Regions from separate parts of the Paenibacillus hunanensis genome, predicted to be linked through region 1. Evidence: riboswitches for the same ligand, from Rfam matches in the RefSeq annotation. Region 1 holds a riboswitch; each other region holds the start of a gene.
What was found. A riboswitch is a leader RNA that binds a small molecule or an ion and turns the genes downstream of it on or off. The one in region 1 is predicted to bind thiamine pyrophosphate.

Region 2: another riboswitch for thiamine pyrophosphate. It lies ahead of thiM (hydroxyethylthiazole kinase); the one in region 1 lies ahead of SK066_RS21695 (ABC transporter substrate-binding protein).
Region 3: another riboswitch for thiamine pyrophosphate. It lies ahead of tenA (thiaminase II); the one in region 1 lies ahead of SK066_RS21695 (ABC transporter substrate-binding protein).
Region 4: another riboswitch for thiamine pyrophosphate. It lies ahead of SK066_RS10575 (thiamine phosphate synthase); the one in region 1 lies ahead of SK066_RS21695 (ABC transporter substrate-binding protein).

The regions. Positions count from the first base shown of each region.
Region 1 covers NZ_CP139194.1:5,330,829-5,338,735, reverse strand. The annotation lists gene SK066_RS21715 (TatD family hydrolase) at 1-127, opposite strand, end outside; gene SK066_RS21710 (ABC transporter ATP-binding protein) at 124-984, opposite strand; gene SK066_RS21705 (ABC transporter permease) at 986-1,768, opposite strand; gene SK066_RS21700 (thiamine-binding protein) at 1,768-2,058, opposite strand; gene SK066_RS21695 (ABC transporter substrate-binding protein) at 2,635-3,666, opposite strand; TPP riboswitch at 3,772-3,883, opposite strand; gene SK066_RS21690 (pyridoxamine 5'-phosphate oxidase family protein) at 4,101-4,517, shown strand; gene SK066_RS21685 (aspartyl-phosphate phosphatase Spo0E family protein) at 5,027-5,245, shown strand; gene SK066_RS21680 (hypothetical protein) at 5,451-7,118, shown strand; gene SK066_RS21675 (bifunctional 2',3'-cyclic-nucleotide 2'-phosphodiesterase/3'-nucleotidase) at 7,617-7,907, shown strand, end outside.
Region 2 covers NZ_CP139194.1:1,058,629-1,066,535, reverse strand. The annotation lists gene thiE (thiamine phosphate synthase) at 1-775, opposite strand, end outside; gene thiD (bifunctional hydroxymethylpyrimidine kinase/phosphomethylpyrimidine kinase) at 772-1,581, opposite strand; gene thiM (hydroxyethylthiazole kinase) at 1,639-2,463, opposite strand; TPP riboswitch at 2,620-2,722, opposite strand; gene SK066_RS04195 (alpha/beta hydrolase) at 2,988-3,818, opposite strand; gene SK066_RS04190 (DUF1129 family protein) at 4,273-4,941, shown strand; gene SK066_RS04185 (nuclear transport factor 2 family protein) at 5,444-6,520, shown strand; gene SK066_RS04180 (polysaccharide deacetylase family protein) at 7,042-7,907, shown strand, end outside.
Region 3 covers NZ_CP139194.1:5,485,007-5,492,913, reverse strand. The annotation lists gene SK066_RS22330 (hydroxysqualene dehydroxylase) at 1-320, opposite strand, end outside; gene SK066_RS22325 (S-layer homology domain-containing protein) at 775-4,767, shown strand; TPP riboswitch at 4,904-5,006, shown strand; gene tenA (thiaminase II) at 5,215-5,919, shown strand; gene SK066_RS22315 (ECF transporter S component) at 5,916-6,518, shown strand; gene SK066_RS22310 (ABC transporter ATP-binding protein) at 6,496-7,907, shown strand, end outside.
Region 4 covers NZ_CP139194.1:2,589,710-2,597,616, reverse strand. The annotation lists gene thiO (glycine oxidase ThiO) at 1-1,186, opposite strand, end outside; gene SK066_RS10575 (thiamine phosphate synthase) at 1,183-1,833, opposite strand; TPP riboswitch at 2,278-2,382, opposite strand; gene SK066_RS10570 (MinD/ParA family ATP-binding protein) at 2,539-3,465, opposite strand; gene SK066_RS10565 (serine/threonine protein kinase) at 3,853-5,352, opposite strand; gene SK066_RS10560 (DinB family protein) at 5,616-6,086, opposite strand; gene SK066_RS10555 (SAM-dependent methyltransferase) at 6,125-7,186, opposite strand; gene SK066_RS10550 (YbbN family protein) at 7,212-7,535, opposite strand; gene SK066_RS10545 (cyclic-phosphate processing receiver domain-containing protein) at 7,569-7,907, opposite strand, start outside.

The DNA.
Region 1 (7,907 bases):
GATTCATCGATACGGCGATCAGCGTATTCAGTCCATGACGCGGCAGCTCACGAATGATAGAGCGCACCTCGCTATCGCGATATTGATCCAGATGAATATGAGCGTCGATCCATGACACTGGGGTCATTTTGCGCTCACCTCCTCGCGCAGCAGCTCGGTCAGTCGTCTGCGTAGGGCAATAAAGGAAGGGCTATCTACCAGCTCCTCACGCCGTGGACGTTCAAAAGGAACCTCAACTCGCTCCAGCACCCGTGCTGGACGATTGGATAGTACATAGATCGTGTCAGATAGCAGTAAAGCTTCTTCAATATGATGCGTGATAAAAACAACAGAGCGCCGATTTTCCTCCCAGATGCGCAGCAGCCAGCTTTGCATTTCACTGCGAGTAAAGGCATCCAGCGCACTGAATGGCTCATCCAGACAGAGTAATGACTGCGGACCAAGCAGTGCGCGCAGGAAAGCGACACGCTGCTGCATTCCGCCAGACAGCATATGTGGATACGCCTGCCGGAATTCGCCCAGACCGACCTTATCCAGCCAGGCTCGCGCCAGCTCTAGCGATTCCTGCTGTGGCAAGCCGGCCGTCTCGCGTGCGAGTACAACATTTTGCTCAATCGTACGCCATGGAAACAGGGCAGGCTGCTGTGGCATATAGCCAGCACGTCCACGCTGTCCATTGATGCGCTTGCCCTGTAGCATAATGGCGCCATCATCGGGCAAGAGTACACCGCCGATCATTTGCAATAATGTACTTTTACCTGAACCCGAAGGCCCGATAATCGAGACAAACTCACCCTCCTGCACAGTAAGCGAGATATTGTCCATCACATGAAGCTGCTTTTTGCCCTTACCGAAGGCTTTGCGAATATGACGTAGCTCCAGAAAAGGCGCGTCTGGCTTTGGAAAATCAGATTGAGCCAGATTCGCAAAATTACTGCTTGGTACGGGGGACTTGTGATCTGTCGATAGATTAGGACTCTTCATCTCATCGTCCTCCTTGTCGTTCATGATTCGTTCGTTGCCAGCGGATACACCAGTGCTCCAGCAGTACGATTAGCGAGAACATCACCAGACTGAGTGCGATCACGATCAGAATCGCTACAAACATCCGATCCGTGCGAAACGCTGATTGCTGCAATAGCATATAATACCCAAGTCCTTGATCACTGCTAATCCATTCCGCAATAATTGCGCCCATGATGCTATATGTTGCGGCGATACGCAGTCCCGAAAAGACAGCAGGCAGACTGTACGGCAGCTCCAGCTTCCAGAAAATCTGACCGCGTGACGCGCCGATCATCTGCATATAATTGAGCATCGTCCGATCGGTTCCAGCAAGTCCACCTAGCGCCGCGACTGTAATCGGGAAGAAGCAGACCAGCACAATCACGATCAGCTTCGACAGGATGCCAAAGCCGAACCAGATAATGAGCAACGGGCCGAGTGCAATCACCGGAATATTTTGACTCAAAATAAGCAGTGGATATAACGCCTGACGAAGAAATGGAATCACATGCAGAATGCCTGCTACCAGTAGACCGATTACCACACCGATGCCAAAGCCCTCCAGTGTGAGTTGTAGCGTCGCCCATGTATGCCCGATCAGACGCTCATAGCTATGGCTCGCTTCGCTTACGATCCGCGCTGGACTGGGGAGAATCCAGTCCTCAATGTGGAAGAATGATGTTGCCGCCTGCCAGAAGATGAGGAACAAAACGACCGCCCCTAAGGGCGGCCATATGCCTTTCCACCAGTCACGTATGGACATTAGCGATACTTCTCCGTCAATCCATTCATACTGATGCCGTCTGGATTGTGGGCGATTTTGATCTGGGAAATGATGCTGGGGCTACCCTTCTCCACAAGCGCCTCATGCATACGACGAACGATATCCAGCAGCTCTGGCAGCTCGCCTTCCATTGTTGTTTCGAGCGGATGCACCTCGTATTTTACGCCGGATGATTGAATGACCTCGATGGCTGTGTCTACGTAATCGTAGGAGTTTTCGCCGGGCTGGGTTTTGGGAATGACCTGGATGCTGAGTAAAGTGTTAGCCATTGTGTGCCTCCTGAAGTGGGAATAAACATCCTTTGCTGGTGCGTGTGTATGTGCAAACTTTTGATTGTGGGGCATCAGACACTACGGGAAGGAATAAGGGGACGGACTCGGGTGGAGCCGCGGGAATCTACGGAGTAGGAGTGGCTTGTAGATTCCCGCCCCTCCAAAGGAGTCCTTTCCCCTTATTTCCTTCCCTTCGTTCCGTGATGCTCGCATCATAATTTGGCATACATGTCTGACAAAGGGATGTTATATTACCAAGGTTATTTTGTATCCGTAAAAGCATGTTACTTTAAATGCACATTTGGAATTCATACCTACTGTATAAAGATATTTTATAAAAAATCATCTGCTTCATCACTGATGGTAATCTAGTTCATACCGCGCAATTTCATCCTAAATCTTACCTTATTCCTAAACCGTACTTTAAATAAGATAAAAGCTACTCTCCAGATAAAATGAAACTCACTTCTCATTAACGCTCCGATGCGTGATCAAAGCAATGAAGCAATATGGAGGTCACAAAGCAACCTCTATAAAATCAAGCATACTCCAAGCAATTACGATTAGTAGCAATTATTTACTCGTTGCAGCTGGTAAGAAATCATTCGTAAATGCTTTGCTGGCGTCGAGTGGTTGTTCGAGTAGTTTTTGCTTGTACATCCAGTCGGCGTAGCCTTTCCATACCTGTTCTTTTTGCAGTCCCCACTGGGAAGCGTCGTCTTGATAGCGTGGAGATAGCCATTCCTGACTGGCTTTGACGAGCTTGGGATCGAGATCGGGTACGGCTTTGGTCAGGATGTCGGCTGCTTTGTCGGGATTGGCGATGGCGTATTCGTAGCCTTTGGCGGTTGCGCTCATAAAGGCTTTGACGAGCTCAGGGTCTTTTTGGATTTGCTGCTCGTTGGTAGTGATGACAGGTGTGTAGTAGTCGAGACTAGGTGAGTAGTCTTTGACGTACAGCATATCCAGTGGTTCGCCGCGCAGCTTGGCTTCGATACCCGTCCAGCCGTAGTAGATCCAGGCAAAATCAATTCCTTTTTTCACGGCTGTAAAATAGTCGGCATCGCCGATGTTGACGCTTTTTACCTTGGTCACATCACCGCCATCGGTATCCATGATCGACTTCATAACGGCTTCTTCCACGGGGGAGCCCCATGCGCCATAGGATTTGCCTTCCATGTCCTTCGGCGTTTTGATACCGCGATCGACCGGTGCGGCAAAGCCGGATGTATTATGCTGAATGACGGCTGCGATGGAGACGAGCGGTACGCCCTGTACACGTGCCTGCGTGACGCTCTCCTGATAGCTGATGCCAAATGGTACTTTACCGGAGGCAACGAGCGTATCCGCGCCGCTCTGACCCGGCTGGATGATCTCTACATTCAAGCCTGCGTCCTTGTAATAGCCTATCTGCTGAGCGACATACAGCCCGGTATGATTCGTATTGGGTGTCCAGTCCAGCACGACCTGTACATCCTTGAGTGCAGGTGAATTGCCGCCTGATGCGCCGGATGAGGTGGTGTTTTGTTTTTGTCCACATGCTGTCATGACAAGCAGTGCACCTGCGATGAGCAGGATGCCCAGTGTAGTTCCGATTCTTCTCATTACGGTTGTTGCTCCCTTCGTAGTAACCCATTCGTCCTGCAAATTGCTGTATAAAATAAAAAAGCGCCCCGGACCCGGGACGACATAGGTGCATATATGAGCTTACATACATGGCATGTGTAGCTTCCTACGCTGGCATTATCCAGATCAGGTATAAGGGTCAGTATTAATCGAATACACTCTCAGCCGGACTCCTCCAGCTCCCCACACGTTATGCGCTTTTTCTAGGTGTAATTATAGACGAGCCGTTCCAGCCTGTCCAGTAGGATAGTGGAAGGGGCGTACGGTTCAGCAGGTAACAGAGCGGGTATGTAACGAGTGGAGACATGAACGCGAACGACGCGACACATGGAACTACAGTGTTAGCGAATTCCTAACACATTAGTGTTAGTGTTCCTCTAAATACTAATTCGAATTGCGGAAGGAGCTTGATCATGAGTACAGCAACTACAGAACAAGCAATCATCAAAGCCCTGGAGAACAATCCATTTTGCGCATTTGGTACAGTAGAAAACAATAAGCCTCGTGTACGTTACATGGCACTATATAATGATGGGCTGCACATCCATCTCGCGACTGACCGCAAAACGCATAAAGTCGAAGAGTTGGAGCAAAACCCGAACTGCTACTTGCTACTTGGTTATGAAAAGGGCGGTAACAGTGAAGTGGTACAGATCGAAGCGACCTGCAAAGTGTCCAGCGATAGCGAGCTGAAGCAACGTGTCTGGAAAGATGAATTTAAAAAATGGCTGGATGGCCCAGACGATCCGGATTATGTTGTACTGGATATCACGCCACAAATGATTGAATATATTGACCAAGACGGTAATCGTCAAACATGGGAAGCCTAATCGCTGACATGTAACGCGTCGATGATCCGACAAAATTAGCGCTATTCAGCGCTTTGGAACAAACGGTAAACGGACTCTGGCACGATTGCTGGGGTCCGTTTTTTGCGCTGTGTGACAGGCATGATGCAAAATACACGTTTATTCGTTATCGAAATTTGTAATATTTACGTATACATACCGACAGAGTGGAACGGATTTTTTGTCAGTTTTTGCTTCCATTATCAGGATAAAATAGGGACTGTAGGAACTTGAAACTGCTTGTAAAATTAAGGTATAACGAATATAAAGCTACAAATTTTAGTTATTAAGCATGTGGCTCATATCGTGTTCATACGGTAGAGTCAAACGATGTTTTTATAGCAGGATGTAGCACCCTATTTCGTATGAGCGATCATACAATAAGGTGACATACCGTTTCCATACGGAGTCTCCTCCATAGCAGCCGCTAGAGCTGCTTGTCAGCGCGGGTTATGGATGCCGGAAGGGATAAACGACGGGAGGTGGTTTCCTTGGATTTGAAAAAGATGGAACAGCAAATCGAGCAGGAGCGCCGTATTTTGAATCAGATGGCTGCCGAGCATGGCATTTGTGACCACCGCGTGATCGATCAATCCGAGCAACTCGATCGGATTATGGATTCCTATCTGTATCATAAACAGCTTAAAAATAGAAAACTGTCTCGTGATTTGAATGACAATTGCTTTCCACAGACACCTTTGGAAGGCTGAAAATGAAAACGCCAAGCTGGCTCTATGCCGGTTTGACGTTTTTTTGTTATGGAGTGAACGAGATGGAAAATGGCGCAGTCATCGTTATCAGGTGGATCGCATCGGGCATACGGTTTATGGTTGCAAACAAGTTTATTGCCAGATGAAGCGATCGTGCAGCATACTTTGAAGCATTCATCGATATGGGGAAGGGGCGGTATGGAGGATGGGCAAACGCAATAACATCGCATCATTATCACCGGACAAGCAATTTTTGATACAGCAGGCAATGGATGAGCTGGATGCACGCTATGATGCAGATGTGCATATGATTCGCGGAGAAGAGGATCAGCATGATACACGGGAAAGTGCACATTACGCGCTTGGACTACTCCTGCGCGGCGGTGCGGAAGAAGTGAAGACAGCCTGCCGGATCATCGAGCAAATTCTTGAGCTACAGCTCGTACAGCCAGGCGAAATCTATGATGGCACCTTCAATACCTCACTGGAACGTCCGGTGCCGCCAGCCGGGCATAGTGCCTGGAGCAGCTTCCCGCCGGGCTTTGGCTATGCGCAGTCTGACGCGCTGGATGAGGTGTATCGCCGTTTTGCCGAATATGGCAAGCTGGCAGGTGATGAGCAGCTCGCACAGCTATTTCGGCAGGCGACAGATGAAGTATTTCCACGTGTATGGGAGAGCTTTGATCCGAACTGGCGTGAATTTATCGCATCGACATTTGCGGTGATATTAGAGCATTTTGAGCATGAATTGCCCGTAGAGCTGGTGGAGCGAATGGATCGTGCGATGCAGCTTACAGTGACGACCTCGCTGGAGCGCTATCGCTCCCAATCGATTCCGACTAATACGAATATTGAGCTAATGCACCTGTTTATTACGCATTATTACGGGCATCGTTATGGACATCTGGAATGGATGACACATGCAGAGCAGGGAGCGGCGATGCTGCACCGTGATTATATAGAGCTACATTCCTTTGCTGAGTTTAATTCCAGCACGTATTATGGCGTTGATCTGACGGTGCTAGGGATGTGGCGTGTGTACGGACGTACACTGTCATTTCGTCATATCGGCTTGGAGCTGGAGCATGGATTATGGCAGGATATCGCCGACTTTTACGGCCCGAAGCTGGAAAATATTTGCGGTCCCTTTGCCCGTAGCTATGAGAATGATATCACTGAGCATAGCTCAATCGGTGTGCTGCTCTATCTGGCGCTTGGCGAAGAATATCGTCACCTGACGCGTGTGAATTGTGAAACCAGTCATAATCTATTGATCGCGCTTGTGGGCGTGGATATGCAGGAGCAGACGAGAGAACGGCTACTGCATCGAGGCACCGAGCGCTTTGTCACCCGTCAATTCAAAGAGCTATGTGAACGCGATCTGCCCGGGCAAAATCGCCATGTATGCACAGCGAAGGCATGGATTACAGATCGGCTGATGATCGGTGGATTGTCGGGCAGTCGCAATACGAATGGACAGATGCACCATGCAACAGCGCATTGGATGACAACAGCTGGAGAGCGGTATTCGATGCGCATGGTGCGGCGCGAGCAGGGGCAGAGCTGGAACACGCATTTACGCGGCATGAGCTTTGAGGTAGAGGTCGGTGTACGCAGGCTGGATATTACAGCACGGTTCCAGACGGATGTGTCGATGGAGCTTGTATTTGAGCTGGATGGTCTGGCGCAGGAGCAGCTTGGCATGACCCAGCAGGGCTGGCATTTACCCGGACTGAACATCATGGTGCATACCGATGCACCTGCACCGACTGTGCTACAGCAGGGCTCACGCGTAGAGATTGTATATGCGGCGGGTAGTAGCAATGCGAGCCGAGATGTACTGCATTTTGCCCTTACCTTTGAAGAGCAATAAAATTGATCTGGCGAGATGGCTCTGTCCTGTGTAGAGATACGATGCTCTATGCAGGACAGTTTCTAGGACGCAGAAGCTATAGCCATCGATAGAGCACAGGGGAAGCATCCGTAGAGCAGACTAAATAGCTTACGATGCGCGATAATAATGCTGGAAGCGAAGACAACAAAGCCATTACATCCTGTTTGAAATACGACACCAACGTAACACCCGATCGTAGCTTTTACATTAAATTTAAAAAAATAGTAAAGAAACGTTAACTTCTGCTTCAAATATTGTAATCAATAGTATACAATTTTACCAAGCAATCGCACGTAAGGAAGTTTGTTAGCTTCGATTTTACCACCGGTCAATATTTAATTGATCTTAGTGAAATGTGCTTTGATCATGCTGTTTGTACATATCTGGCTTCGGCCACCTGTTTTTATGACCGGATTTGGAAGCGATACAAAATGACTCTGATACGTGCCCAACATCATGCGGGAGGGGTTATGCATTTTGAAACTGGAGAAAAAGACAATTCGTAAAGCAGTGACCGCTTTGGTCGCACTACAGCTCTTCGCTGTAACAGCCGTTCCGGTATTCGCAGCGGAAACGACTGGTAGTGCCGTCGTTAAGATTCGTTTGATGGAGACAACGGATATTCACACCAACGTTGTGAACTATGATTATTACTCCGACAAGCCGACTGATGAGTATGGCTATGCCAAAACGGCAACACTGATCAAGCAAGCACGCGCCGAAGCGAAAAACAGCGTACTGATCGACAATGGTGACCTGCTGCAAGGC
Region 2 (7,907 bases), 1.4 Mb from region 1:
CGCCGTCTGCACCATCTTGTATTACCGGGGCAGCATTATGCTCATGGATTCCCCCAATGCCCACCAGCGGAATCGTCAGACCCGAGCGGCGCACCTGTTGGATCACTTCGGTACCACGTACAGGCTCGGCATCGTCCTTGGAGCTTGTCGGGTAAATAGGCCCGATACCGAGATAATCCGCACCAGCGGCGATAGCACGGCTCGCTTCTTTGAGCGAATGGGCAGAGACACCGACAATTTTGTTAGGGCCAAGACGCTGGCGTATCCATTCTGCGGGCTGATCATTTTGTCCGACATGTACTCCGTCCGCATCCAACTCCAGCGCCAGCTCCAGATCATCATTAACGATAAAAGGAATCTGATACTTGCGGCAAATATCCTGCAAGCGACGTGCCAGCTCCACATACTCCTGACCGCGCAATGCTTGCTTCCCCTTTTCCCGATATTGAAATAGGGTAATGCCGCCAGCGATTGCCTGCTCCAGCACCTGCTCGGGGGCTTGGCGGCAATTCACACTGCCCATCACAAGATACAGCGGCATGCGCGCGCGAATCCAATCGATGCGCGCCGCTGTGTCAGTAGCAGGCAGTAGCGAACCTGTAGCTTTATGATCGTGAGCCGAATCGCCGCTAGCCAGATCGATGCGATCCGCCTGTGTTTTTGACTGTATATCTGACTGCACATCAGGACGGTCAGCATCAGTCGCACGCTGCTCATTGTCATGGGTGGATGAACGATAGCGATTAGCTCCATCGAAAAATAGGGACGAGTTCATCGCACAGCCCTCCTTTGTCGATATGCAAAATGATTCGTTGGCCCATGCACCGAGCCAATCCCAAGTCCGTCCTCAATCGCTGCATGCACGAATGCTTTGGCAGTTTGTACAGCTTGCAATAATCCGTTGCCTTTCGCCAGCTCAGCGGTCATCGCTGCCGAATAGGTACAGCCCGTCCCATGCGTGTGTGGCGTATCTACACGCGGATATTCTACATAATGAAACTGCTTGCCATCGAACAGCACATCCACAGCCTGTGGTGTAGATGTATCGTGCCCCCCTTTGATTACAGCGGCGCGTGCGCCCATTTGCACCAGCTGGCGTGCCGCTTGCTCGCGTTCCTTCAGCGTGTGGATCGTACTCCCTGTTAATAGCTCGGCTTCTGGCACATTAGGCGTAATGACTGCCGCTAGCGGTAGTAACTCTCGAATTAATACCTGGATCGCCTGCTGTTGTAGCAGCACAGAGCCACCTTTCGCTACCATAACGGGATCAATGACTAATGTGTTCCATTGATACTGCCGCACTGCGACAGCGACTTCATGAATAATATCTGCGCTGAACAGCATGCCTGTTTTGATCGCGGCAGGTTGAAGATCGTCGCCAATCGAATGTAGCTGGGTCACGACACCTTCTAGCTCGATCGGATAGACGCCCTGTACACCGGCCGTATTTTGTGCGGTAATTGCTGTAATGACCGACATGCCGTACACGCCCAGCTCCTGAAATGTTTTTAAATCGGCTTGAATCCCTGCTCCGCCGCCACTATCTGAACCGGCAATCGTTAATGCTTGTGGAATATGCATTCTTTTCTGCTCCTTTGCTATCGTGGATGGATTGGAGACGTTCCCCGGTATAGCCATTCAATGCTTCGTTTCATGTGCTGGATAGATATGACGCTGAATACGACAATGCTCGTTCACCTGCTCCGGTGTAATCGTGGATAAACGGTTCAAAAATGCAGTTTGAAAGCTACCTGTTCCCTGTCCACCCGCATCAACCGCGGCTAGTTCGGCGGCCAGTCCATAACATGCTACAGCCTCAGTAACTGCTTCCAGACGCCGCTCGGCACCCTGTACAACCGCAGCAAATGCAGCGACGACCGAGCTGAGTAGACAGCCCGTTCCAGTCACACGGGTCAGCAGTACATGACCATTCGTTACCGTGTTCAGCTGCGTGCCATCGGTAATGATATCCTGTTCGCCTGTGATGATAACGATACAGCCCAGCTTACGCGCCGCGCGCAGGGCAAGCTCCTTCCGATCACCCGCTCCGCCGCCAGCATCCACGCCCTTGATCTGCCAATTCTCGCCGATCACATGAGCAACTTCCGCTACATTGCCTCGTATGATATCGACCTTCACCTCAGCCACAATCTCCAGCGCCGTAGCGGTACGATACGCCGTTGCTCCCGCACCGACTGGATCGAAGACAACAGGCACTCCAGCACGATTCGCCGCCTGCCCTGCCAGCTTGATCGATTGCACGGTATACGGATCAAGTGTGCCGATATTCAGCATAACTGCTCCCGCCATCGCCGCCACATCTGCCACCTCTTCATGCGCATACGCCATAAAAGGGGATGCTCCCAGCGCCAGCAATCCATTCGCTGTAAAGTTCGTCACCACCACATTCGTAATATTGTGAACGAGTGGATTCCTATTCCGTACCTGTTGTAAAATGGACATTCCTTTCGCCTCCCGATGTCATTTCTAGCCTTGTATGATGCTTCGATGCACAACAAAAAACCCACCGATCTCCCAAAAGAGAAAGGTGGGTCGTATTCGTCCATTTATCTATAAAACAGCACTCATCATGATGAGTCTGCTCCATATGTTTGAATGAATAGTCGTCTTCCACTTCCCTCCGCTGGTATGATCCAGATCAGGTTCCAAGGGTCCGAATATCGCATTCGTCTCAGCCATCAAGGCTCCCCTAGTGAAATTGCTACCGTACAATGCCACTTGTAAGCTTATCCTGCATTGTCGGTTCAAGATGAGTATTTAATTTCAAGTTATATTACAGTATAACTCTGCACACAGCTGTATTGTATATAGATGGAATATACATGTAGCACAGATGTATGCATTACAGAGGCAACCACCAATCGATATCGATCGATGCTGCCGCCCTGTTTTCTTACCATACCACGGCTATCGCGCTTTGGCAAAGTCCTTGCTGCTGGATTGCCTCTGCGATTAATTTATAAATACTAGATCATCCAGTGCTGCCACTGCGTCTGTGCAGCCGAGCGCTCCGATAGCCATGTGCATGTATGCTCCAGCAGCTCGCGGCGATGCGGGCCTGACGAATACGTATGATCCGCCTGGAAAATAATTTCTTTATCACAGCGACCCTCGCTACGTGTCCATAGCTCCTTTTGATACAAAAAGGCATAGTCGACCGGAATCACATCATCGCCTGTTCCATGAATGACGAGCACATCGCCCTGAAAGCGGCGCACCTCCTGAAATGGCTGAAAATGACCAAGCGATTCGAAATACTCTGGCGCAAAGCCATATCCCAGATAATCAGCCTCGCCCTCCAATACCGCCTGATCATACGTTTCTCTACCGACAATTTTGACGATATCATTAAATGGATGACCAACCGGCGACCACAGCACCAGATGATTCACACGGCGATCACGTACCGCCGTCAAAATAGCCACCGCACCGCCCAGACTATGCCCCAGCAGCGTCACACGAGTCGGATCAATATCATTGCAGTTCATCACATAATCCAAAATCGTACGCGTCTGCTCGACCATCGATTCCAGTCCCTGTTGACCGTATTCGCCTGTGCTCTCTCCACAGCCTGCATAATCGAAGCGTACGACCATATAGCCTTCGTTAGCGAGCTTACGTGCACTTTTGACAAATAGGCGATCTGTACCGATCCGGTTGCCAACAAATCCATGACAGATGACAATCAGTGGAGTTCGACCCTTTCCTTTGCCTTCCGGCTTATGGTCTGCAACCGGATAATGTATGCTCGCAGCCAGATCAACCTCATGATGACGAATCGTAATATTGCGTTCCATAATGAACTCCTCCTTAAAAGGCATGATTTTTGTACAATGTATATCCTGTATTCCCGTGTTAAGCGATGCCGATGTGTTGCCAGCTATTCTGGGACTTTGCTCCTGCATGCTAACGATGTATGATGGAGCATAATAACGTATATAAACGACATGTCTATTTAAATTTAAATAATTCCGATAAGTTTAGTGAGTATTATAATAAACTTATAGTATCACTGCCTCCGAGCAATTGTCAATCTGATGAAAGTGTGTCAAAATAGGAATTTCCGATAGATGTGCAGTAGAGTCTATTTCTCGTGCTATTGTCCTGCTTACTCTGCCCGAGTTAGCTGGCTATCCAAGTGCAGCAGAGCTGGGTAATAAGCAAGTAGATATACTTTAATGACCGGATTACGAGTATGTTGCCTGGCACGTATGTCTTCATACCGACACCAATGCGAAAGGGGAAATGACGATGAGTACAGTACGTCATCTGGTACGGGATATTAATGTAATCCGTGACCAGCTTAATCAAGAAAATCTGAGCTATTATGACGATGTGATCGTGCATGTGCGCGATGCTCGTATCGAGCGTCAATCTGGCGAGGAGCTACTGCTGGAGATGGGGCAGCATCTGCTGGACGCTCAACAGCGCGGCCAGTCGGCTGAGCAATTATTTGCCAAGGATTCGGACTCGTATGCTGGACAGCTCATCGAGAATTTGCCAGAACGCAGACAGCTTAGCAAGCCGATGTATTATCTGATGATCGTCTGGGTGGCGCTCACCTGGGTGTTTTTATTGCAAGCGCTAGCAGGCTTTTTCAAAATTAGTATTAGCGGTACAGGTGTCGTAGGCGAGATTAGCCTGTCCACCCTGGTGCTTGTTGCTGTAGGAGCGATTGTACTCGTTGAACTCGTCATGCGTGTAGCCAATCAGCCTGTCGAGAAAAGCGATCTGGATCGTCCGCGAATGCAGATTAATATGCGGTCGGTGATTACGTATTTGATCATTCTGGTCGCTATTATTGTAGTGGGCAACTACTTACGTCGTATTATGCCTGTCGTCATCATCTCCCCGTGGATCAGTCTGGGGCTATGTGCGATTGGTATTCTGGGACAAAAATTCATCTTCATGCGCCGCTGAATCGATACCCCTGTGAGTGGATTCAAACGAAAACAGTCATTGACCGATGTGCTACATCTCTAGCCGCGGACGATGACTGTTTTTTGTTGGCGTTGGCGTTGGCGTTGGCGTTGGCGTTGGCGTTGGCGTTGGCGTTGTAGATGATACCTAATGCTGAACGAGTTCAACAGCATTTTTTACGTGCTCGCTTACCCTTTTCATCTTGCAACCTCTGCCCTGACCTAATCGTCTTTATAGATAAGAGCGCATAGTACATGACAACCACGGATTAGAGTTAGTCCGCGTTCCATGGTGACGATATGACAGCCTTGTCGCCACTTGATGACAGAGAACCACTTGACATTGATTGCCCAATCAGAAACGGGCTGACCGTCGCTATACGGTGTGCATTCACGATTGTACAATATGGTTATATAACCGAAAGAAGGTGAAGCTCCACTGCTAACAGGCAAACAATGAATGCCGCCGTATTTCAAACTATCGTATCCAAAGGAGCATGCTTATGATGAAAAAATACAGTCTTTTACTTGCAAGTCTGATGCTAATGACCGTTCTCTCTGCCTGCACAGGTAATTCCAGTCAACCTCCAGCTACAACCACACCGGACACCACGGAAAACTCAGGCAATACTGCACCGGGTGGCGAGACAACCACGCCAGCGCAAGGCACACCAACGGCTGAGGAAGCCAAAATTACTGCCAATAAACAGCTTGTACTCGGCCTATATAATGATGTTCTCAATGGACATCAGCTGGATAAAGTCAATCAATATGTAGCAGAAAACTATACCGAGCATAATCCGTACATGCAGAGTGGCAGAGAACAATTCTCTACGTTTTATGAAGATATTTTCAAGCGTTACCCGGATTATAAGGCGAATATCACAGGTATGATCGGACAGGGTGATCTGGTAGCTGTGTTTAGCAATGTTCCAGTTGACGCCACTCCTACCAAGCCATCTGATTCTACAAGTGCTGAAGCTAGCAGCGAAGCAAGTACCGATGCTGCCAGCACCACTACAACAAGTTCAACCAGCTCTAATGCGAAAACAGCACTCTACGTCGATATTTATCGTATTAGCGATAACCAGATTGCCGAGCACTGGAATGTACAGCAAAGTACAGATGATCCAGCAAAAGTATTCACACCAGACAAGCTGCCAACGCTGTCTGCCAAAGCCGAGCTGGCAGCTACAGATCGTGCAACCGTTGCTGCTAATGCAAGCTTTGTAGATAATTTCTTCAATACATTCTTTGTGCAGCATAATACGGATATTGCCAATGAAGCGGTTAATGAGAATGTGGAGCAATACGGTTCAGGTATTCAAAATGGACGTAGCGCGCTGGTGAGTCACTATTTGACCGAGTTCCGCGCCAATACGGACAGTAAGGCAACGCTGGTAAACACCATTGCTGAAGGCAATCTGGTGCTGGTACACAGTCATATGCAAAACAACACCAATGATCGTGGACAGGCGGTTATCCAGCTATTCCGAGTCGATAATGGGCAGATCGCTGCGATGTGGACATTGAGTCAGCCTGTACCAGAATCGTGGTATAAAGATACCGTGATGTTCTAATCGATTGGTAGCTCATCTGATCGTTGAATTACTCCATCACGGACTGAATAGATAGCGTATAGCTGTATAGCTACCCAGACAAGTATGAATTCAGAATGATACCGTGGTCTTGTCTACTCTGACTATAGCTGATCATTCTCTCGCCGAGTCCAATAGCGCTCTTCTCGGCAGATACGATCTTCAACGACACGATTGTAATCTATAAGGAAGATTACTCTATCCAAAAATAGCACACGAAAGTCAGCCTGCACTGCTAAACTCCCTTCCCATCGGTAGACTATACCGAATACGAATGGAGATGCAATTCATGCCTGTGCAGGCTGGCTTTTTGTATGTTCCGGTATCAGGAACACAGCCCTATGCAGTCATATGATTCTTTAGTAACATAATATTTTGGTCAAAAGTGTCCGATGTTATACATAAGTCAATTGGTTTACCGTGAAGAATTACCATCATGATGGAATAACACATGTATTCCATTCCTTCGATCTCAACCTGTATGTAAAGGAGCCTATGAAGATATGCAGCTAAGACGCATCCGTAATATGATTATCATCATGCTCTATATCGCGATCGCCTTTGTTATTACCTTTTATATATTGAGTATGAAATATCCGCATGCCTCTGCCTTCTCCTATGAGACATGCCGAGCTACCTACGATATGACCGACGATCTGTTCAAAACATTAAACGGTGAAGTGCCCGAGGATGCTTCTAATGTCGCTGCGGCTTCTGCCTCTACCCCACGTGTAAAAACAGCGCCCCCTGGCAAAGCGAGTCATGTTGCCGTGCTAATGTACCATTATGTGGTACCGGAAAAATACAATGTCGAGCCGAACAATGCACGCATTAATCTGGAAGCCTTTGAGCAGGGGATGAAATTCCTGCATGACGAGGGTTACCATACCGCAACGTTGAAGGAGCTGGAGCAGTACGTGAAGGGCGAGATTCAATTGCCTGAAAAGACCGTCGTGCTCACCTTTGACGATGGCTACCAGAACAATGTCGTGTACGCGTATCCTGTGCTGAAAAAGTATGGCTTTAAAGCGAATATTTTCATCGTTGGTACCAAGCTGAGCGATCAGAAGCAAAAGTTCATTCCAACAGCGAAAACAACCATTTCACGTCAGGAAATGAAAGCGACCAGCGATGTGTTTGCTTACCATAGTCACACCTACAATTTGCATTACAAACGGCTTGTACAGTGTGCCGAGTATTATGCAGCAGGTAAAGATAGTAAGCGATTCACCCATGATATCGATCTGATGAAAAGTAAAACGGGAATCAATACGCCATACTTCGCTTATCCTTATGGCGAATACGATCCACAAATGGTGTATGATCTGAAGCGCAACGGCTATCGGATGGCATTTACTGTACGACCGGG
Region 3 (7,907 bases), 150 kb from region 1:
AGACCGAAGATGCCCTGTGCTTCGGGATGGCAGATTTGCGTCGTCTTCTCCCAGTGCACGATTTTGTCGAGTTCAATGCCTGCACGCTGGAGCAACTCCGGTAGTGCGACATAATAGCCGATGAATTTGTGAAAGCCGGATTCAACGTCCATCCCATCCTCGTTCCAATTTGCTGTCCGTCCACCGACCTGTGGTGCAGCCTCCAATACAGTCACCGAAATTCCCTTCTCCACCAGCTCAAATGCACAGCTAAGCCCTGCCAGACCTGCTCCGATCACAATCACCTGTGATGCATCATTCAATCGCTCGTTGCTATTCATCCGATTACCACCCTTCACTGGAAAATGTATGGATCATTTGTCATTAGCTACTATTAACCCTTTTCACGATAAGGAGCTTGCTGGGTAAATGAATTGTATACAAATTACCAGTGATGGAATCGCTATCTAAAACTGACATTCAGCTAACAACAGCCTTTCTATTTTTTGAAAAATTTTTGTTTTACCTCATAAGAAATCACTTATTTATTAAGCTTTATCGTCCGATAATGTGTGTATTCCTTGAGTTTAATTACGGAAATACGGCATGATGCCACACAAGCTCTAAGGAATCCACATGATCCAATCGAGATATCATGTTTCACCAGAATACAGGTTGACCCTCTCTATCCACGTTGTTCAGTGTGCAAAGTTTTAGCGTGCATTCGGAATGGCGATTCGGATAGACCACTTCGCTTTTACGCATTTCATTCCTCTGGAAGGGCTGGATCTATTCATGAAAAAAAGTACATCGATCGCGCTTAAAGTCGCTGCTGCATTATTGGTAGCGATCCCCTCCTTACCCATCCCTATCGTGGCAGATGCTGCTCCGGCTACACAGCAAGCAATACCAGCAGCATCGAAGCTAACAGACATTAGCAGACTATCTTCTGCACAGCAGGAGCAGCTCCAACGTGCGCTTGCGGTAGGATTAATTCAAGGCGCACCGGATGGACATTTTCGTCCACAGGCATCACTAAGTCGCCAGGAGCTGGCAGCATTACTTGTGCAGGCGCTCCATCTGCCTGTAACTGCACCAGCGCAATCCTCATTCCATGATGTTGCAGCATCAGCATGGAGCTTACCCGCCATCGAAGCAGTGAAGCAGGCTGGCTTTATGCAAGGAGATCGTGATGGACGCTTCCGTCCACAGGATGCGGTAACCGTACAGGAGCTAGTCGCACTGGCTGTGCGTATTGCTCATATCGATCTACAGAGCGATGCGAATACAAAGCTCCCTTCGCAGTGGAATGGCGCAAGTACGTGGGCTACGCCTTCGCTTATAGCGGCTTCTCAACATGAGCTATTAAGCGAATTCAGTGGCAAGCTACAGCCGAAGACGGCTGTGAATCGTGCCGATGCGACAAGCATTCTGTTATCCGCGTTATTCCCACAGCAACGCACCTCTACTGTGCAAAAGGTATCGGATCAGCAGGTGCAGCTGAATGGCATCACCTACGAGCTCGGACAGGATGTCAAAGGGCTACTGAATGATCGTAATGCAGCAGCTCTGCATGACGCAGAGATCACGTTCGATACGAGTGAACGTACGATCACGGCAATTCGCTCCTTGCATCTACATGCTGCGGGTCAAGCTGCTACAGCAGGCGCTGCCGAATTCAGTGGTAATCTCAAGCTGGATGCAGGAGAGACGCTCATTCATGGAGATGTAACGGTAGGAGGGGATTATACCTCCCTGTTGAATGCTCATATTCAAGGGAAACTGACGATTGCGGATAGTGTGAAGAATGACTTTTATTCTGAAGGCCTTCAGGTTGAGGGCACAACGAGTGTGAAGGGCGGGGACGATAATACGGTCGTCTTTAATAGTGCCGTGCTAAATGATGTGAATGTGAGCAAGCAGGATGTGCACGTCGTGATGGACTCTAATTCTGTCGTCTCCACCGTCAACGTGAATGCCAATGCGAATATTCAGTCAGGTGCTACACTGCCGCTTGTAAATGTAAATAATGGTGCCAGCACTGTGCAGCTACAGGGCAATGTCACCAATCTTAGTATAAACAGTAGCCAACCGACACAGCTAACGGGCAATAGCTCGATCTCCCAGCTGACGGTTAGCGGATCGGGCTCGGTCGCGGTGAATACAACGGGAGCTGTGCAGACCTTACAGGTGACGAATCCTTCCGCACTCGTCAACGTAAGCTCCACGACACAGGTGAGCAATCTGTCGCTAGCGACAGGCGTAGCTACGAGCAATGTGACAGGCCTATCCAGTACCACGACCACAGGTTCGCCAGGAACGACGACAGGGCCAGTCAGCTCCGGTTCTTCCAGCTCCAGCAACCGTGCTCCGGTATTGACCAGCTCGCTCAAGGATATCGTTGCGACCGAGCAAAGTGCCAATCGAATTATCGACCTGAACAGTTATTTTAGTGATCCAGATGGAGATACACTGACCTATTCGGCATCCTCATCCAAGTCACTCATTGCGAAGACAGCCGTGAGTAGTGGAAAACTGACTATCAGCATGCTATCCGCAGGTACAGCTACGATCACCGTCGCTGCCAATGATGGTAGAGGTAAACGTGTGAATACGACATTCAAAGTGACGGTTAATGGTAATCCAGTTGTCACTCCTGCGGCAGACCAGAAGCTGACAATGGAGCAGCCTGGCGTATCGCTGACATTGAAGGATTATTTTACAGACCCGGAACAGGGAACATTAACGTACAGTGCTATGGTTGACCAGCCTGATCGGGTCAAGCTCACACTGAATAATAGCGGCACGCTACAGCTTGATCCATTGCAGGTTGGTATTGTAACGATCACCGTAACGGCAAAGGACGATGCGATCACAGATGATGGAGTACCCGGACAATCGACGCTGACCTTTCAGGTTGAGGTGTTGCCTGTTCCTAATCATAAGCCTGTCGCAGCACCATTATTACCCGTCACCGTGACGGTACGTGGTGATGATGAAAATGTGGATCTGAGTCATACATTTAGCGATGCAGACGGCGATCCGATTCAGTTGTCGGCAGCTTCCGTAGATCCAGGTACAGCCAGCACCACACTCAGTGGCACACAGCTGTCTGTTCATGCGGTTAAGGAAGGAAGCACGAAGATTGCGATTACGGCAAAGGATGGACGTGGCGGGGAAACGGTAGCCGAGCTGCTCGTTACCGTCTTGCCAGCGCCTAATCGCAGCCCGATCGTTACGAATACGCCGCAGGCGGTAACGTTGATCACAGGACGCTCGGCAACCGATGTGGATCTGTCGAAGCTATTCTCTGATCCAGATGACGATGTGCTTACCTATGAAGCGGTGACGTCGGATGTGTATGTTGCTCAGACCTCGGTTCATGCAAGCACGCTCAGCGTTACACCAGGTGCTGCGGGTACAGCCTCGATCAAGGTCTATGCACGCGATGGACGCGGTGGGGAGATTACTACCGATATTCCAGTTACGATACTGGAGGAAGCTTCGATCTCGTTCATTCCACAGCAAGTCGTCAATCTGCGCAAACCGCCCGTATGGTTCGGCTTAATGCCGTATTTGCAAAATATCGACCCGGATTCGATCAGTGTGACGGCGGATACGTATGATCATTCGACAGCAACTGTATCGACCAAAAATGCGAGCATTTTGCTAACGCCGCTCCAGATTGGTGATACAACCGTTACGTTTGACGTTTATGATAAATACGGTCGTCGTAATAGCTCTTCGTTTGCATTACAGGTTGTCAAAATCAATCATGCGCCAACTGTAGTAGCTGCGATGTCTGAGCAAATGCTTACGCCGGGCGTTACCAATGCTCGTAATTATGATCTGAACCAGCTATTCAGCGACGAGGACGGAGACGCACTTACGTATACACTAACGTCCAGCAATACGGATGTGGCAAGTGCATCGATCGATGGCAATATGCTCACGCTAAAAGCAGGTACAGTCAGTGGTGTGACCGATGTAGCGATCACTGCGGATGATGGTGCTGGTGGCACAGTACAGTACACGTTCAAGGTGCATAATGCCCTGCTGATTAACACCTCGGTTATTACAGTGAATCTCAAATATGGAATGAATGCGATCGATTACGATCTGTCCGATCTATTCCCAGGTCAAAGCACCTTTACAACCTACATGGGTACAGCAGATTCCACATTTACAGGCCCAATATCGCTGAACAATACGCTACTGTCGTTAACTTCGCTGCCAGTTCTGCAATGGGTCGTAGGTGCGGACGGACGCGCTGCTGTATTTGCAGTCAAGCAGGATCCGGTCACAACAAAGGATATGTACTTCTCCCAATATGTGGACGGTGGCGATGGACGTATGGTCGTGCTGATGAATACGACTTCGGCTTCGAGCAAAAATAAAGATTACAGCCTCACCTTTTACAAATGGATGAAACAAACGAATACCATCAGCACGGTTACCCTTCCATTATTGTATGATGGCACGTCGCAAGGCATGAATCAGATTATCATCAACTCGACATTCTATGACTACATGGATGTCACCAGTGCATGGTATTACAACGATGAGATCATGATGTATTCACCAAATGATTATAATCTGACAGGCATTGTGCTCAAGCGCGGTAACACTGTTCTGGATGTGCTGGGCGACCCGACTTCGCAAAATCAAATGCTACCAAACGGTGGTACGATTTTACGCAAAGACGCTATTGGATATGGTTCCAATCAATTCAATTTATCATATGAATGGAATAAATATCCAAAGGGTACGTATCAATACGTGAAGTAAACGCCTGTATAAGGGATAACTACCGCCTGACAACTCCTCTGCTTGACAGACGGAATATCGCTGTGTAGAGTAGAAGGCAATCAAACAGCCTTGCTGTAAGCTGCTGATATAGTAGCTTGCGCAGGACTCATACGAGAAAGACCACTAGGGGAGCCATCGACTGGCTGAGACGAGATTGCCTCGGACCCTTGGAACCTGATCTAGTTCGTACTAGCGTAGGAAAGTGGAGACCGTGCAGGGATAGGATCATCTATGCCGTTTATACTGCCGCTCCATTTGGGGCGGCTTTTTTGCGTCTCTAGTGTTAGTGGTCTCCTAACACGGGGTGCAATGAAAAGTGATTTTTGCGCAGCAAAATATCTTACCTTGTCCGTGTTAGCGAACCCTACGCCCTAGCTCAGAGTGGTTCTTTCCGATTACTTTTACTTGAAAAGGAGAGCGGAAATGATGAGTTTTTCACAGGAAATTAGAAAGGCAGCCGATCCGGTATTTGAGGCGATCTATCATCATCCCTTTGTACGAGGTATTGCGGAGGGCAATTTGAAGTCAGAGCAGCTGGTGCATTATGTGAAGCAGGATTTTGAATATTTAAATGCGTTTATGCGCATTTACGGTACAGCGATTGCAAAATGCCAGCATCGTGACGATATGGCGATGTTCAATGAGCAGATCGGCTTTGTGCTGCACAGTGAGATTCATCCGCATCATAACTTTTGTCAGGTGGCAGGCGTGCCCTATGAACAATTGCAGGGTTATCCGCTCGCTCCGTCCGCGCACAACTATATTCGCCATATGCTGACCGCAGCACAGGAAGGTGATCTGGGCGATATTCTAGCCGTGCTGCTGCCTTGTCCGTGGACGTATCTGGAGATTGGCAAGCGTCTGCTGGGTGAGGTGAAGCCGGATGCCTCGCATCCATTTTACGAGTGGATCGACTTTTACGGTAATCGTACAGATACGATTACAGAGCGCTTTTGCCAGCGTCTGGATGAGATTGCAGAGCGGACAACGCCGGAGCATCGGGAACGGATGAAGCGTCATTTTATTTTAAGCTGTCAGTATGAATATATGTTCTGGGACATGGCGTACACGCTGGAGGATTGGCCGGTACCACTCCAGGAGCAGACGACAGTGGAGGTATCACGCGTATGAGCCGCACATGGAATATGAAGGAGGTTGTGCTGGCAGTTATTTTGTCCGTGGCCTGTGGAGTGGTGTATCTGGGCTGGTCTACGCTATGGATTCCGATCTCGGCGCTCGTGGGGCCAGTTGGTGCGGGCTTTATGTTTGGAATCTGGGTGATTGCCAGCCCGATTGTGGCGTATATTATTCGCAAGCCGGGTGCAGCGCTGATCGCTGAGGTGGCAGCGGCGGCAGTGGAGATGTTGACAGGTAGCCATTTTGGCCTGTCGGCGCTATTGATCGGGGTATTTCAAGGATTGGGTGCAGAGCTGGCGTTTGCGATCTTTGGTTATCGCCGCTTCAATGTGTGGACATTAATGCTGTCCGGTGCGCTGGCAGCGGTGGGCAGTATGGTCTATAGCGTAATTGCGAACGGTATGGGCTATTACACACCGACAATGTTCTGGCTGACACTGGGCATTCAGGTGGTGAGTGGCATCCTGCTGGGCGGCTTGCTCGCTAAGATTGTGGTCGAAGCGCTGGCGCGTACAGGTGTTTTGAATTCATATGAAATGATGAAATCGCGTCGCAGAAGAGGAACAGGCAATGGTCTTCCAACCGGTTCGTGAGCAAGTATATCTCGGCTGTGACGGGCTATCGGTACGCTTTTACAGTCAGGAGCGACCGGTGCTGCACCATCTGCATCTGCATATTCAGCAAGGGGAAAAGGTGCTGATTCTAGGACCGAGCGGTAGTGGGAAGTCGACATTGCTGTCTGTACTGGCAGGCATTATACCGGAGCATGTGGAGGCAGAGGTGGAGGGAGATGTCTATCGTCAGCCCGCCTGTGGCGTGATGTTTCAGGACCCGGATTCGCAATTTTGTATGCTGCGTGTCGATGAAGAGATCGCTTTTAGTCTGGAAAATCGCTCGGTTCCGCGTGAGGAAATGGAGCCGCTGATCGACCGAGCGATGGAGCAGGTCGGCTTGCACATTCCGCGCGATACGCCAATTGAGACGTTATCTGGCGGCATGAAGCAGCGACTGGCGCTGGCATGTCTGCTGGCGTTAGAGCCAGAGGTGCTCTTTTTCGATGAGCCGACGGCACAGCTTGATCCTGCTAGCCGCAATGAAGTATTTGCCTTATTACGACAGCTCGGGGATGCTTCCCAGCACACGATGGTGATCGTGGAGCATGTACTGGATGGATGCATCGAGTGGATGGATCGGGTGATTTTGCTGGATGGACAGGGGCGATTGATCGCGGATGGCTCGCCAGCACGGGTGATGAAGGAGCATCGGCAGGATATGGTCGAGGCGGGCATCTGGTTGCCGCAGCTGTTTCCGTATCAGTGGGAGGATGTGCGTAGCAATTCGGCTCATCCGCTGGCGGTGCGGTTAACGAGAGAGCTACAGCAGCGTCTGGCACAGCGCCCTATCATGTGGGGTGCTCATGCGGCTTCGGTTAGGGAGACGGTGACGGGCGATGGAGCGTCTACCTCTACCGTTGCTCGTATGGCGACAATGGGTGTACGGGATGAGGCTCTGGATAAGGGGAATAGGAATACGATAGCCACTATGACGAGCACTGCAATGAATGACCGCAAAAGCACGCAAGCAGGTGCCAGGGCAAGCATTGATGTAAGCTCATCCATACCTTCTTCGCTTCCTACTGCCGATCCGTTGCTCCAAACCGAGCGCTTGACCATCGGCTACGGACGCAAGTCAGTCATGAACGGCATCAATGTAGACATTTCACCCGGACAATGGATCGCAATCGTCGGCGAGAATGGGAGCGGCAAAAGTACCTTTTTGAAAAGCTTGCTTCGGCTTGTACCCCCATTGTCCGGCTCGATCCGTTTCCACGGCAAAGAGCTTCGTAAGTGGTCGGATCGGGAGCTATACGCGCGTGCAGGCTTTGTTTTTCAAAATCCAGAGCTGCAATTCGTGACGGATACGGTCTACGATGAGATCGCCTTTGGTGGACGGCAGCGCGGCTGGGAGGAGCAGCAGCTGGA
Region 4 (7,907 bases), 2.7 Mb from region 1:
TTACGTTATAACCTGTTGCTATACCTGCACCCTGATACTTATTCGGTGCTGAGGATAGTGGATATAATGCCCTTTCAGGACGGAAAGCATGCGGGATGAACGTATCCTTTCCTGTTGTGATCGCTTCTGTCATGAGCTTGGCCGTTCCAGCTGATAGCAAAATGCCATTGCGATAATGTCCGGCTGCAATCCAAAGCCCCTGTAGCTCTCGCACAGGACCGATATAAGGGAGCTCATCCGGTGTACCCGGGCGAATGCCTGCCCAGCAGCGTACCAGCTCGCCTTTTGTCAGCATTGGAATATAGCGCTGCGCCCTCATTAATAGCTCAACAACGGCACCTGCCTCAACAATCGTGCTATGCTGTCCGGGCTTACTTGTTGCTCCTACCCATATGCGATGAGGATGCTTCGGAATGATATAAATGGTATCGCTATAAATCGTATGATGCAGCCATGGTATCGGCGTGCGAATCTCCATCAATTCCCCTTTTACAGGCAAAAAGGGCAATCGTAATCCTTCAGCAGCCAGTAAGCGTGATGTGCCCAGGCCGGAAGCAAGCACCACCTGATCCGCATACAGAATGCCATGCTCTGTAATTACACCATGGACAAGGCCGCGACCATTAGGCTCACGCAACAGACGAATCACTTCTTGATCGCTATGAAGTGTACCTCCTAAGCGAATAAACGCCGCCACATAAGCCTCAGTCAACAAGGAAGGAACAAGCTGTGGCTCGGCAGGATTGTACAGCATACCATCCTCAGCGCGCACATTCGGTTCTTCTGTCGCTAAACGCTCGTTATCCCACCATTCCATCCCCTTGGCCTGGGCTTCACCAATGCGGCGCTGACGGCTTTCCCAATCCATATCCTGCTGCCGATGAATAGGTAGTAAAAACCCTTCCGTGCGTAAGCCGATATTTATACCCGTCAGCTCATGCAGCTGTTCGCTTAGCTGTGAATACAATGCTCGACTTTGAAGAGCAAGCTCATACAGCTCTGGTGTAGCAAAATGCTCGGAGCTGGCTGCCAGCATTCCTCCTGCTGCACCGGATGCACCGGACGCAGGCTGATGTTTTTCAATCAATGCTACACGCACACCCTTTTGCACCAGTTCATATGCGATGCTTGCACCGATCGCCCCACCGCCAACTACGATCACATCGTAATGACCATTACTTCTCATTCTGGGTCACTTCCTATTTGGATTTTAGTTGCTTCCGCCTTAGTAAGCTCTTTTTGATAACGCTCAAGCTGGCGCTCGGGCTGCTCTGCCTCGAAAATACCAGACATCATAGCGATACCTGCCACACCAATTGCATGTAATTCGCGCACATGCTGCGGCTGAATACCTCCAATTGCAATAACAGGGATGTGTAGCGTGTTACACAACTCCTTCGCCGCTACAAGCCCGCGTGGAGGAATACCAGGCTTGGAGCTTGTCGCGTACACATGACCAAAAAACACATAATCACAGCCTTCCCGCTCTGCCCGCTTCCCACTATCCATGCTATGAACCGATCGCCCCACACGTAATGACGAACGGATTCTCATGCACTCGTGTTCAGAAGCAGATTCAGCTAGCTGTACCCGTTCTGGTAAATGAATACCACCAAGCTGCATGTCCAGCGCCAGCAGAGGATGCCCGTTCAGTACCAGCTTAGACGCTGGTATTCCTTGCTCCAGCAATTGATGAACAAACCGCTTCATCTCCTGCGAAGACCAGTTTTTCTGACGAATATGAATAGCGGTCACATATGGATAAACGCAGCTGGCAACGTCGATCAGACGCTGACGTTGCAGCTGCTCTGGTGTGATCACATGTATTTCCATCAGCGTACTATGCCCCCTCCACTACGTCTGTATGAACCCTCACATAGGATGTACCTGCTCAAGATCATGTACCAAAGGTCATGTACTGGGCTACCGCTTCCATTCACTTCTGTTCATGAAGCTGCATTGATAGCGACTCCGCTGGCGAATGAAACGCAAAACAGCCACCTCCCCGTTCAGGAAAGTGGCTGTTTATCGTATCGTTACGTATAAACATCGTCGACATCAGACATACACGCGTATGTATCCCCAATGATGATTGAAGTCAAACTCAGTTACGTATATGCATGATTGACAGTATGTACGGGTCATACTGGGTTCCTCGACATAAGCAAGAACGCCGTCATTACAACCTGCAACGATACAAACTTTATCCATGATCACCATTCTCGATCAGAATGGGCACGGACGAATACGTCAACATACGAACTATACGCAAATGGAGATATGCTTCTTCCACTTCCCTACGCTGGTATGATCCAGATCAGGTACAAAGGGTTCGACAGATCGCCTGTCATCTCAGCCTTAAAGGCTCCCCCAGTGCAAATTATATATAATGCTCTCACTTCATTAAGCATTCCCATCTTAGCAAAACATAACAGATAAAGCAACTGCTACAGAGTGCTTCATCGCATAGTCATCGCTTAATCTAATATAGATACAATTCGGTCTACGCTTTAATTCATGCGCTTTAGTTCATACTCTTTACTTCATGCTTTCATGCATCGAATGCGAAAGTCGAGCGGCTAATGCCTGCGCTGCTTGATCTGTATATTGAATATGCTGAACTCTGTTATATTCTCTAATGGTACGAAGCGATGGCTGTGGCGCTCCCTCTAACTGTTCCAGCCCTTCTAGAATCGCTGTCGTCAGCTCAAAGGATTGACGGAAAAATTCACCAGCTTGCTCCTCCGGCCAATCCAGCATTAACCGATAGCGCATAAAGGATAACAACCGGCGCGAATTCCAGGCATCATGAAACGGCTGACAATCGCGAATCGCATAGAGCGGACGCTTCAATCCAAACGTATGATTAATATGTGCAAGATTAATCTTGCTTTCTGCCCGGTAAGCCCCCAGCACTGGAATCCAACAGGAAGAAGCTGCCCAATCTGCATAAGCTGGATGAGCAAAAAAATGATGAAGCTGCTCCATATGCTGGCTGAGATTCACAACGACCAGATCAGCCATTTCCAGTAACGGCAGCTTATCCTCGCCTGCCCCTGCATCCAGTACAACTAGATCGTACGCCTCACCAGCAGAAGCAAGCAAGGAGCGCCAGAAGCTATCTCCAAAGCCAGCATCTTCCTGACTGTGCCTTGTTCCGGATAATAGATCCAGTCGTCCACGGATTAGCGGAACCATGTAATCCGACACATTATGACCATTTAAAATACCGGATTGCTGCAAATAATGCAGACGATCAATACCAGGGCCTTCCATCCAGACTTCAGCAGCCTTCTCTGCCAGATCCTCTGCACAGGCAGATTCCACTCCATGTCCTCGATGTCCATTATGACAAAGCAATAAACGCGCTCTATATTGCAGGGCTGTCGTTATAGCTGCAATCGCCGTATGTGACGAGGTTTTACCATGACCGGCATCAGGACTCCAAAACATTACCGTTGTCATATTTGCTCCCCCTTTGGCATATCGATAGGCTCCCGATCTGAACATAACGCCCTCCGCAATCGTCCGTACACCAGCTTGCTTTCTACCATCTGATTCACTTTCTTAACGTTATGAGAAAGTATAACAACGGATTAACACACCATCTAATCATTCATTGCTAGATTACTTGTAATATCGTATGTAGTGGTATTCTTCACTACAAGTTGCCTACTCATTAAGCTTATACTATATCGACTTCAGCTTTAAAGGGATAAAAGGACGAGTCTTACCTGCTCCTATAGCCCCTTCAACTGCATCAATTTTAGTCAAAAATTTGCGCAATTTGAAAGTTCATCTTTTTGCTCTATGTCTAACGTCTCATTCTTCGCCTGTACAGGTACAAACGAATCAAAATAACTGTAACCCGAATCGGAATTTACGCTTTTTACGGACAATCGGAAGATAACGCTGTAGCAGTACAGCTAGCTGCATAGCAATATCCTCATCCTCATCAAATGGATCGGGCTGCCACGGTAACGCATAGACCTGGTCAGTAGCCAGCTCTTTGCGCAGTCTTCGTACTGCTTCATCCTGTGCAAGTGGCAGACAATAATGCCATTTTTCCCGTGAGTATTGCTTTAATGCTGTCATCATCTCGATCACATCCTGATAGCGCCATTCTGCACCAGAGCCAATAATAATCGGCATATCTGCACGAAGGAACTCCTCCAGTCGATCATTTTGTCTATATCGACCTAGATCAAGCACGATAAACTGGTAGCTCCCACTCAGCAGGGAAACTACCTCTGCACGTGCAGCCTCACGCCAGTAATGCACGCCTTCCAGCTCAAACTGACGCGATTCACGCAGTCGCTGCTGTTCATTCATACCTGTTACCGCGACCTGCTGAATACGGGCAAAGGCTCCCGGGTCACTATTCATTTCTACCAGTGCTACAGTATGATTCATTCGCGCCAGATAATGAGCTAGCATAATCGCTGTATGAGTTGTGCCTGTGCCTGAGCTGGCTCCAAGCAATGCGATCACCTGGGTTGTTTTATTCCACTGGATGATCTGGGTCGATGCTCCACCTTGACCACGTGAGCGCTGAAGAGGCTTCACATAAAGTGCCTGTCTTGCCTCACTCGCAGACTGAAAACGATGCGATGGATCGGGTTGCAATAAACGCTGTAGCATCTGTACAGCATGCTGAGGCATATCTGTCCGTATCAGCCCCTCCATCCCAGCTAGCCATTCACTATACATGCCGCCAGTTGCCAGATAGAGCAACAATGCACCCAATCCATATAGATCAGAGCGATGATCCGTCTGTCCTCCCCCATATTGCTCTGGCGCCGCAAAGCCCACTGTTCCTAGCTTGATTGTATCCTGGCTTTCCTCTGGCTTAAACGTACGTGCAATGCCAAAATCGATTAACCGTACATCACCATCAGGTGTAATCATCACATTAGACGGCTTCATATCCCGAAAAACAATGGGCGGCTCATGCTGGTGCAAATATTCCAGTACACGGAGTAGCTGATCACCACAACGCAAAATAAAAGGTACATCTACCTGCTCTGGATGAGTGCGAAACTTCTCCTCCAATGTCTCGCCACGTATATAATCCATGACCATATACGTATATCCCACTTCATCGCCATTAATAAAATCAACAATACGCGGTAAAAACGGATGACTGAGCGTAGTTAACATTGCCGCCTCCGCTGCTGCTTCCCGATATTTATTAGAGACTGCAATCGTTTCTTTAATCGCCCATTCCTTGCCGGGCAGCTTCAGATCATGCGCCAGATACACCTGACTCATGCCTCCATGCCCCAGCCTGCGCACAATTTGATAACGCTCATCCAGAATCATGCCTTCATGTAAAGTCGTTGGAAATGCCATCGCATAGTCCCCTTTCTTTGTCGCCATTTCAATATAATAAAAAAAGCATCTCGTCTGCACATCGAGCTACGATAGCCCTGCAGTGCAGACGGGATGCTTTCCCTGTCCGTTAATATGAATCTAACCGAATTATAAAAGATACAGCTAGCAAAGTAAAGACTGTTATAGGACGTGTGTACCTTTCTCATCGTAGCATAAGAGATCGACCATACTCGCTATCCTATCCATAGAAATATACAGCTATATCCTGCCGTAACGCTGGCTTACTTTTGCGCCGCAAAAGCATCACGGTTACGTTGTACCTGCTTTACATGAGCTTCCAGATGCGTGATGCATAGCTTGTCGATCAGCATACGTGCTGTAATTTCGCCATCCTCATTATGCACGCCGATCCGCTGCTGATCATCCTCCGTTACCGTTTCCAGCACCGGTGCAAATGCACGGCGAAGCGCAAGCAGCGCCTGCAAATGATGCTCCAGATCAAGAGACGCATAATTTAGTCTACGCGCCCAGGCATCCTGATCGAATGCGATCAGTGTAGGTCGCTCTTCCGACAGTACAGCCTTCAGACGATGCTGCAGTACAATTTCCGAATCCACCAAATGCACAACAATTTCATGAACACTCCAGGCTGTCTCCGTAGGCTTGAATGTAACTTCAGCCTCTGGCAAAGCACGAATCATCTCAACAAAACGTTCCATATCAGGCAAATAACGATAAATTGAATTTTGCATCACGCACATCCTTCTTCAAGATATACAGCAACTACATATTAATATTTTACCATATACAACGTAATTTCATCACGGTTGTGAAATAATTGTTTGGCACGCTGAATTTGCAGACGTGCTTCTTCAAACGATTCCATGACCTCGCGGATAACAGCAAGTGGCTTTTTGTGCATTAGCTTCACCGTTACAATAACTGTTCCGCCTGGCTGCACTGCATCCAGCAAATCGATGACCAGACGTGCTGTGAGCTTTGGACTCCAGCTCATATCACATACGAGCAGATCAAATTCACCTGCGCTGAATTTCACATCAGCGGCATTACGGCGAACCGTTTTGAGCTGCGGATGATTTTGCAGGCTAGGGTGCATTTTGGCAGGGTCTACGGCAGTCACCTGCAGACCACGCTCCAGCAGGAACGATGTCCAGCCTCCTGGTGCTGCACCAACATCCAGTGCACGACGAAAGGCTGTAAAGTCGATGCCAAATACCTTTTCCGCTTCTAATAGCTTAAACTTGGCACGCGAAATCTGACCTTCCTCACGCTGGAAACGAATCGCTCCACCGTTCCAATCGGACAGATTGTCCTCAGGCTTGGAAATCCCTGCATACAGTCGATCCGCTGTCCATAATACCGACACGATCAGCTCCGGCTGCTGCACTGTAAATTCTGCATGCAGTTCAGCAAGTCGTTCCTCTAGCTGATGACGAAGCTCAGAGGCATTGCTATCATCCGTCTCGGCATCCCCTGTTTTGCGAACGTGTAACGCAATCGTTTTACCATATAGCTCCTCACGCTTGAGCAGCAGTGCCGCCAGTGAATCCAGCGGTTGCTGCTCCTGCTCTGTCAGTTGCTCTAACACAAGATCATAGCGTACAGGCTGAATATGTCGTAAAAACATCAGCGGCTGTGCTTGCAGACGATGAAGCACCTGCTCTGCCTCCGCAGGCAGTGTTAGTAATAGCACTTCTCCCGGTACAAGCACCGAGCTTTTTACCGAGCCAAATGCTCGCTTCAATTCTTCCTGCGCATAAGCAGCAAAGCCATGATTGGCTGTACCAATCCAGCGTGATTCCGCTGGTTGAATCGTTTCCTGTTCGTTCATGAAATAATCTTTAGCCTCCAGTCATTTATACCGCAGTACCACGTACATGCTCGATCATACGTTGTACCGATTCAAGCCGATACAGCAGCCGTGGCTGACGTTCACGCCATGCCTCAAATACGATCAGGCACGGAATACTGGTCAGCTGTAGCTCCTGTACAAAGCGCGGCGCAAAATTAATATTCAGCGCATACACCTGTTGCTCAGGCAATAACGGCAATGCTGCTTCCAGCATACGTCTGCCCATTTTACATGTTCCACATAGCGGCGTATAGGCATAGAGTACAACCGATTCACCCGACTCTTTAGCCAATTGCATCGCCTGCTGTTCATTCAGTTCCTGTATCATATTTCTACCTCCTGTACGAGCGAGCCATCTTGCTTACTTCTGAGCTGTACGTGCAATCTGCTCCAGACGCTCCGCCGGAATCGGGCCATTGTGCAAAATCACATGCTCTGGCTTCGCCTGATACAGCAGCTCATACATGCTCTTTTTGCCAGACATGCTGGACGTATGCAAATAAATCTCCCGTGCATACAGCCCTTCGTGAATCATAGCCTTCACCACGTCTGTACCATCCATCTGTCCCCATCCAAGCTCATGATCCAGCGATAAAATATCCACTTCACATTCACGCAGCATCATCAGACATTCCTCGCCATCTCGAGCAAGTGCAAAGCCTGCCGGACAGGGACGATAATCATCTAAATACAGATGGAT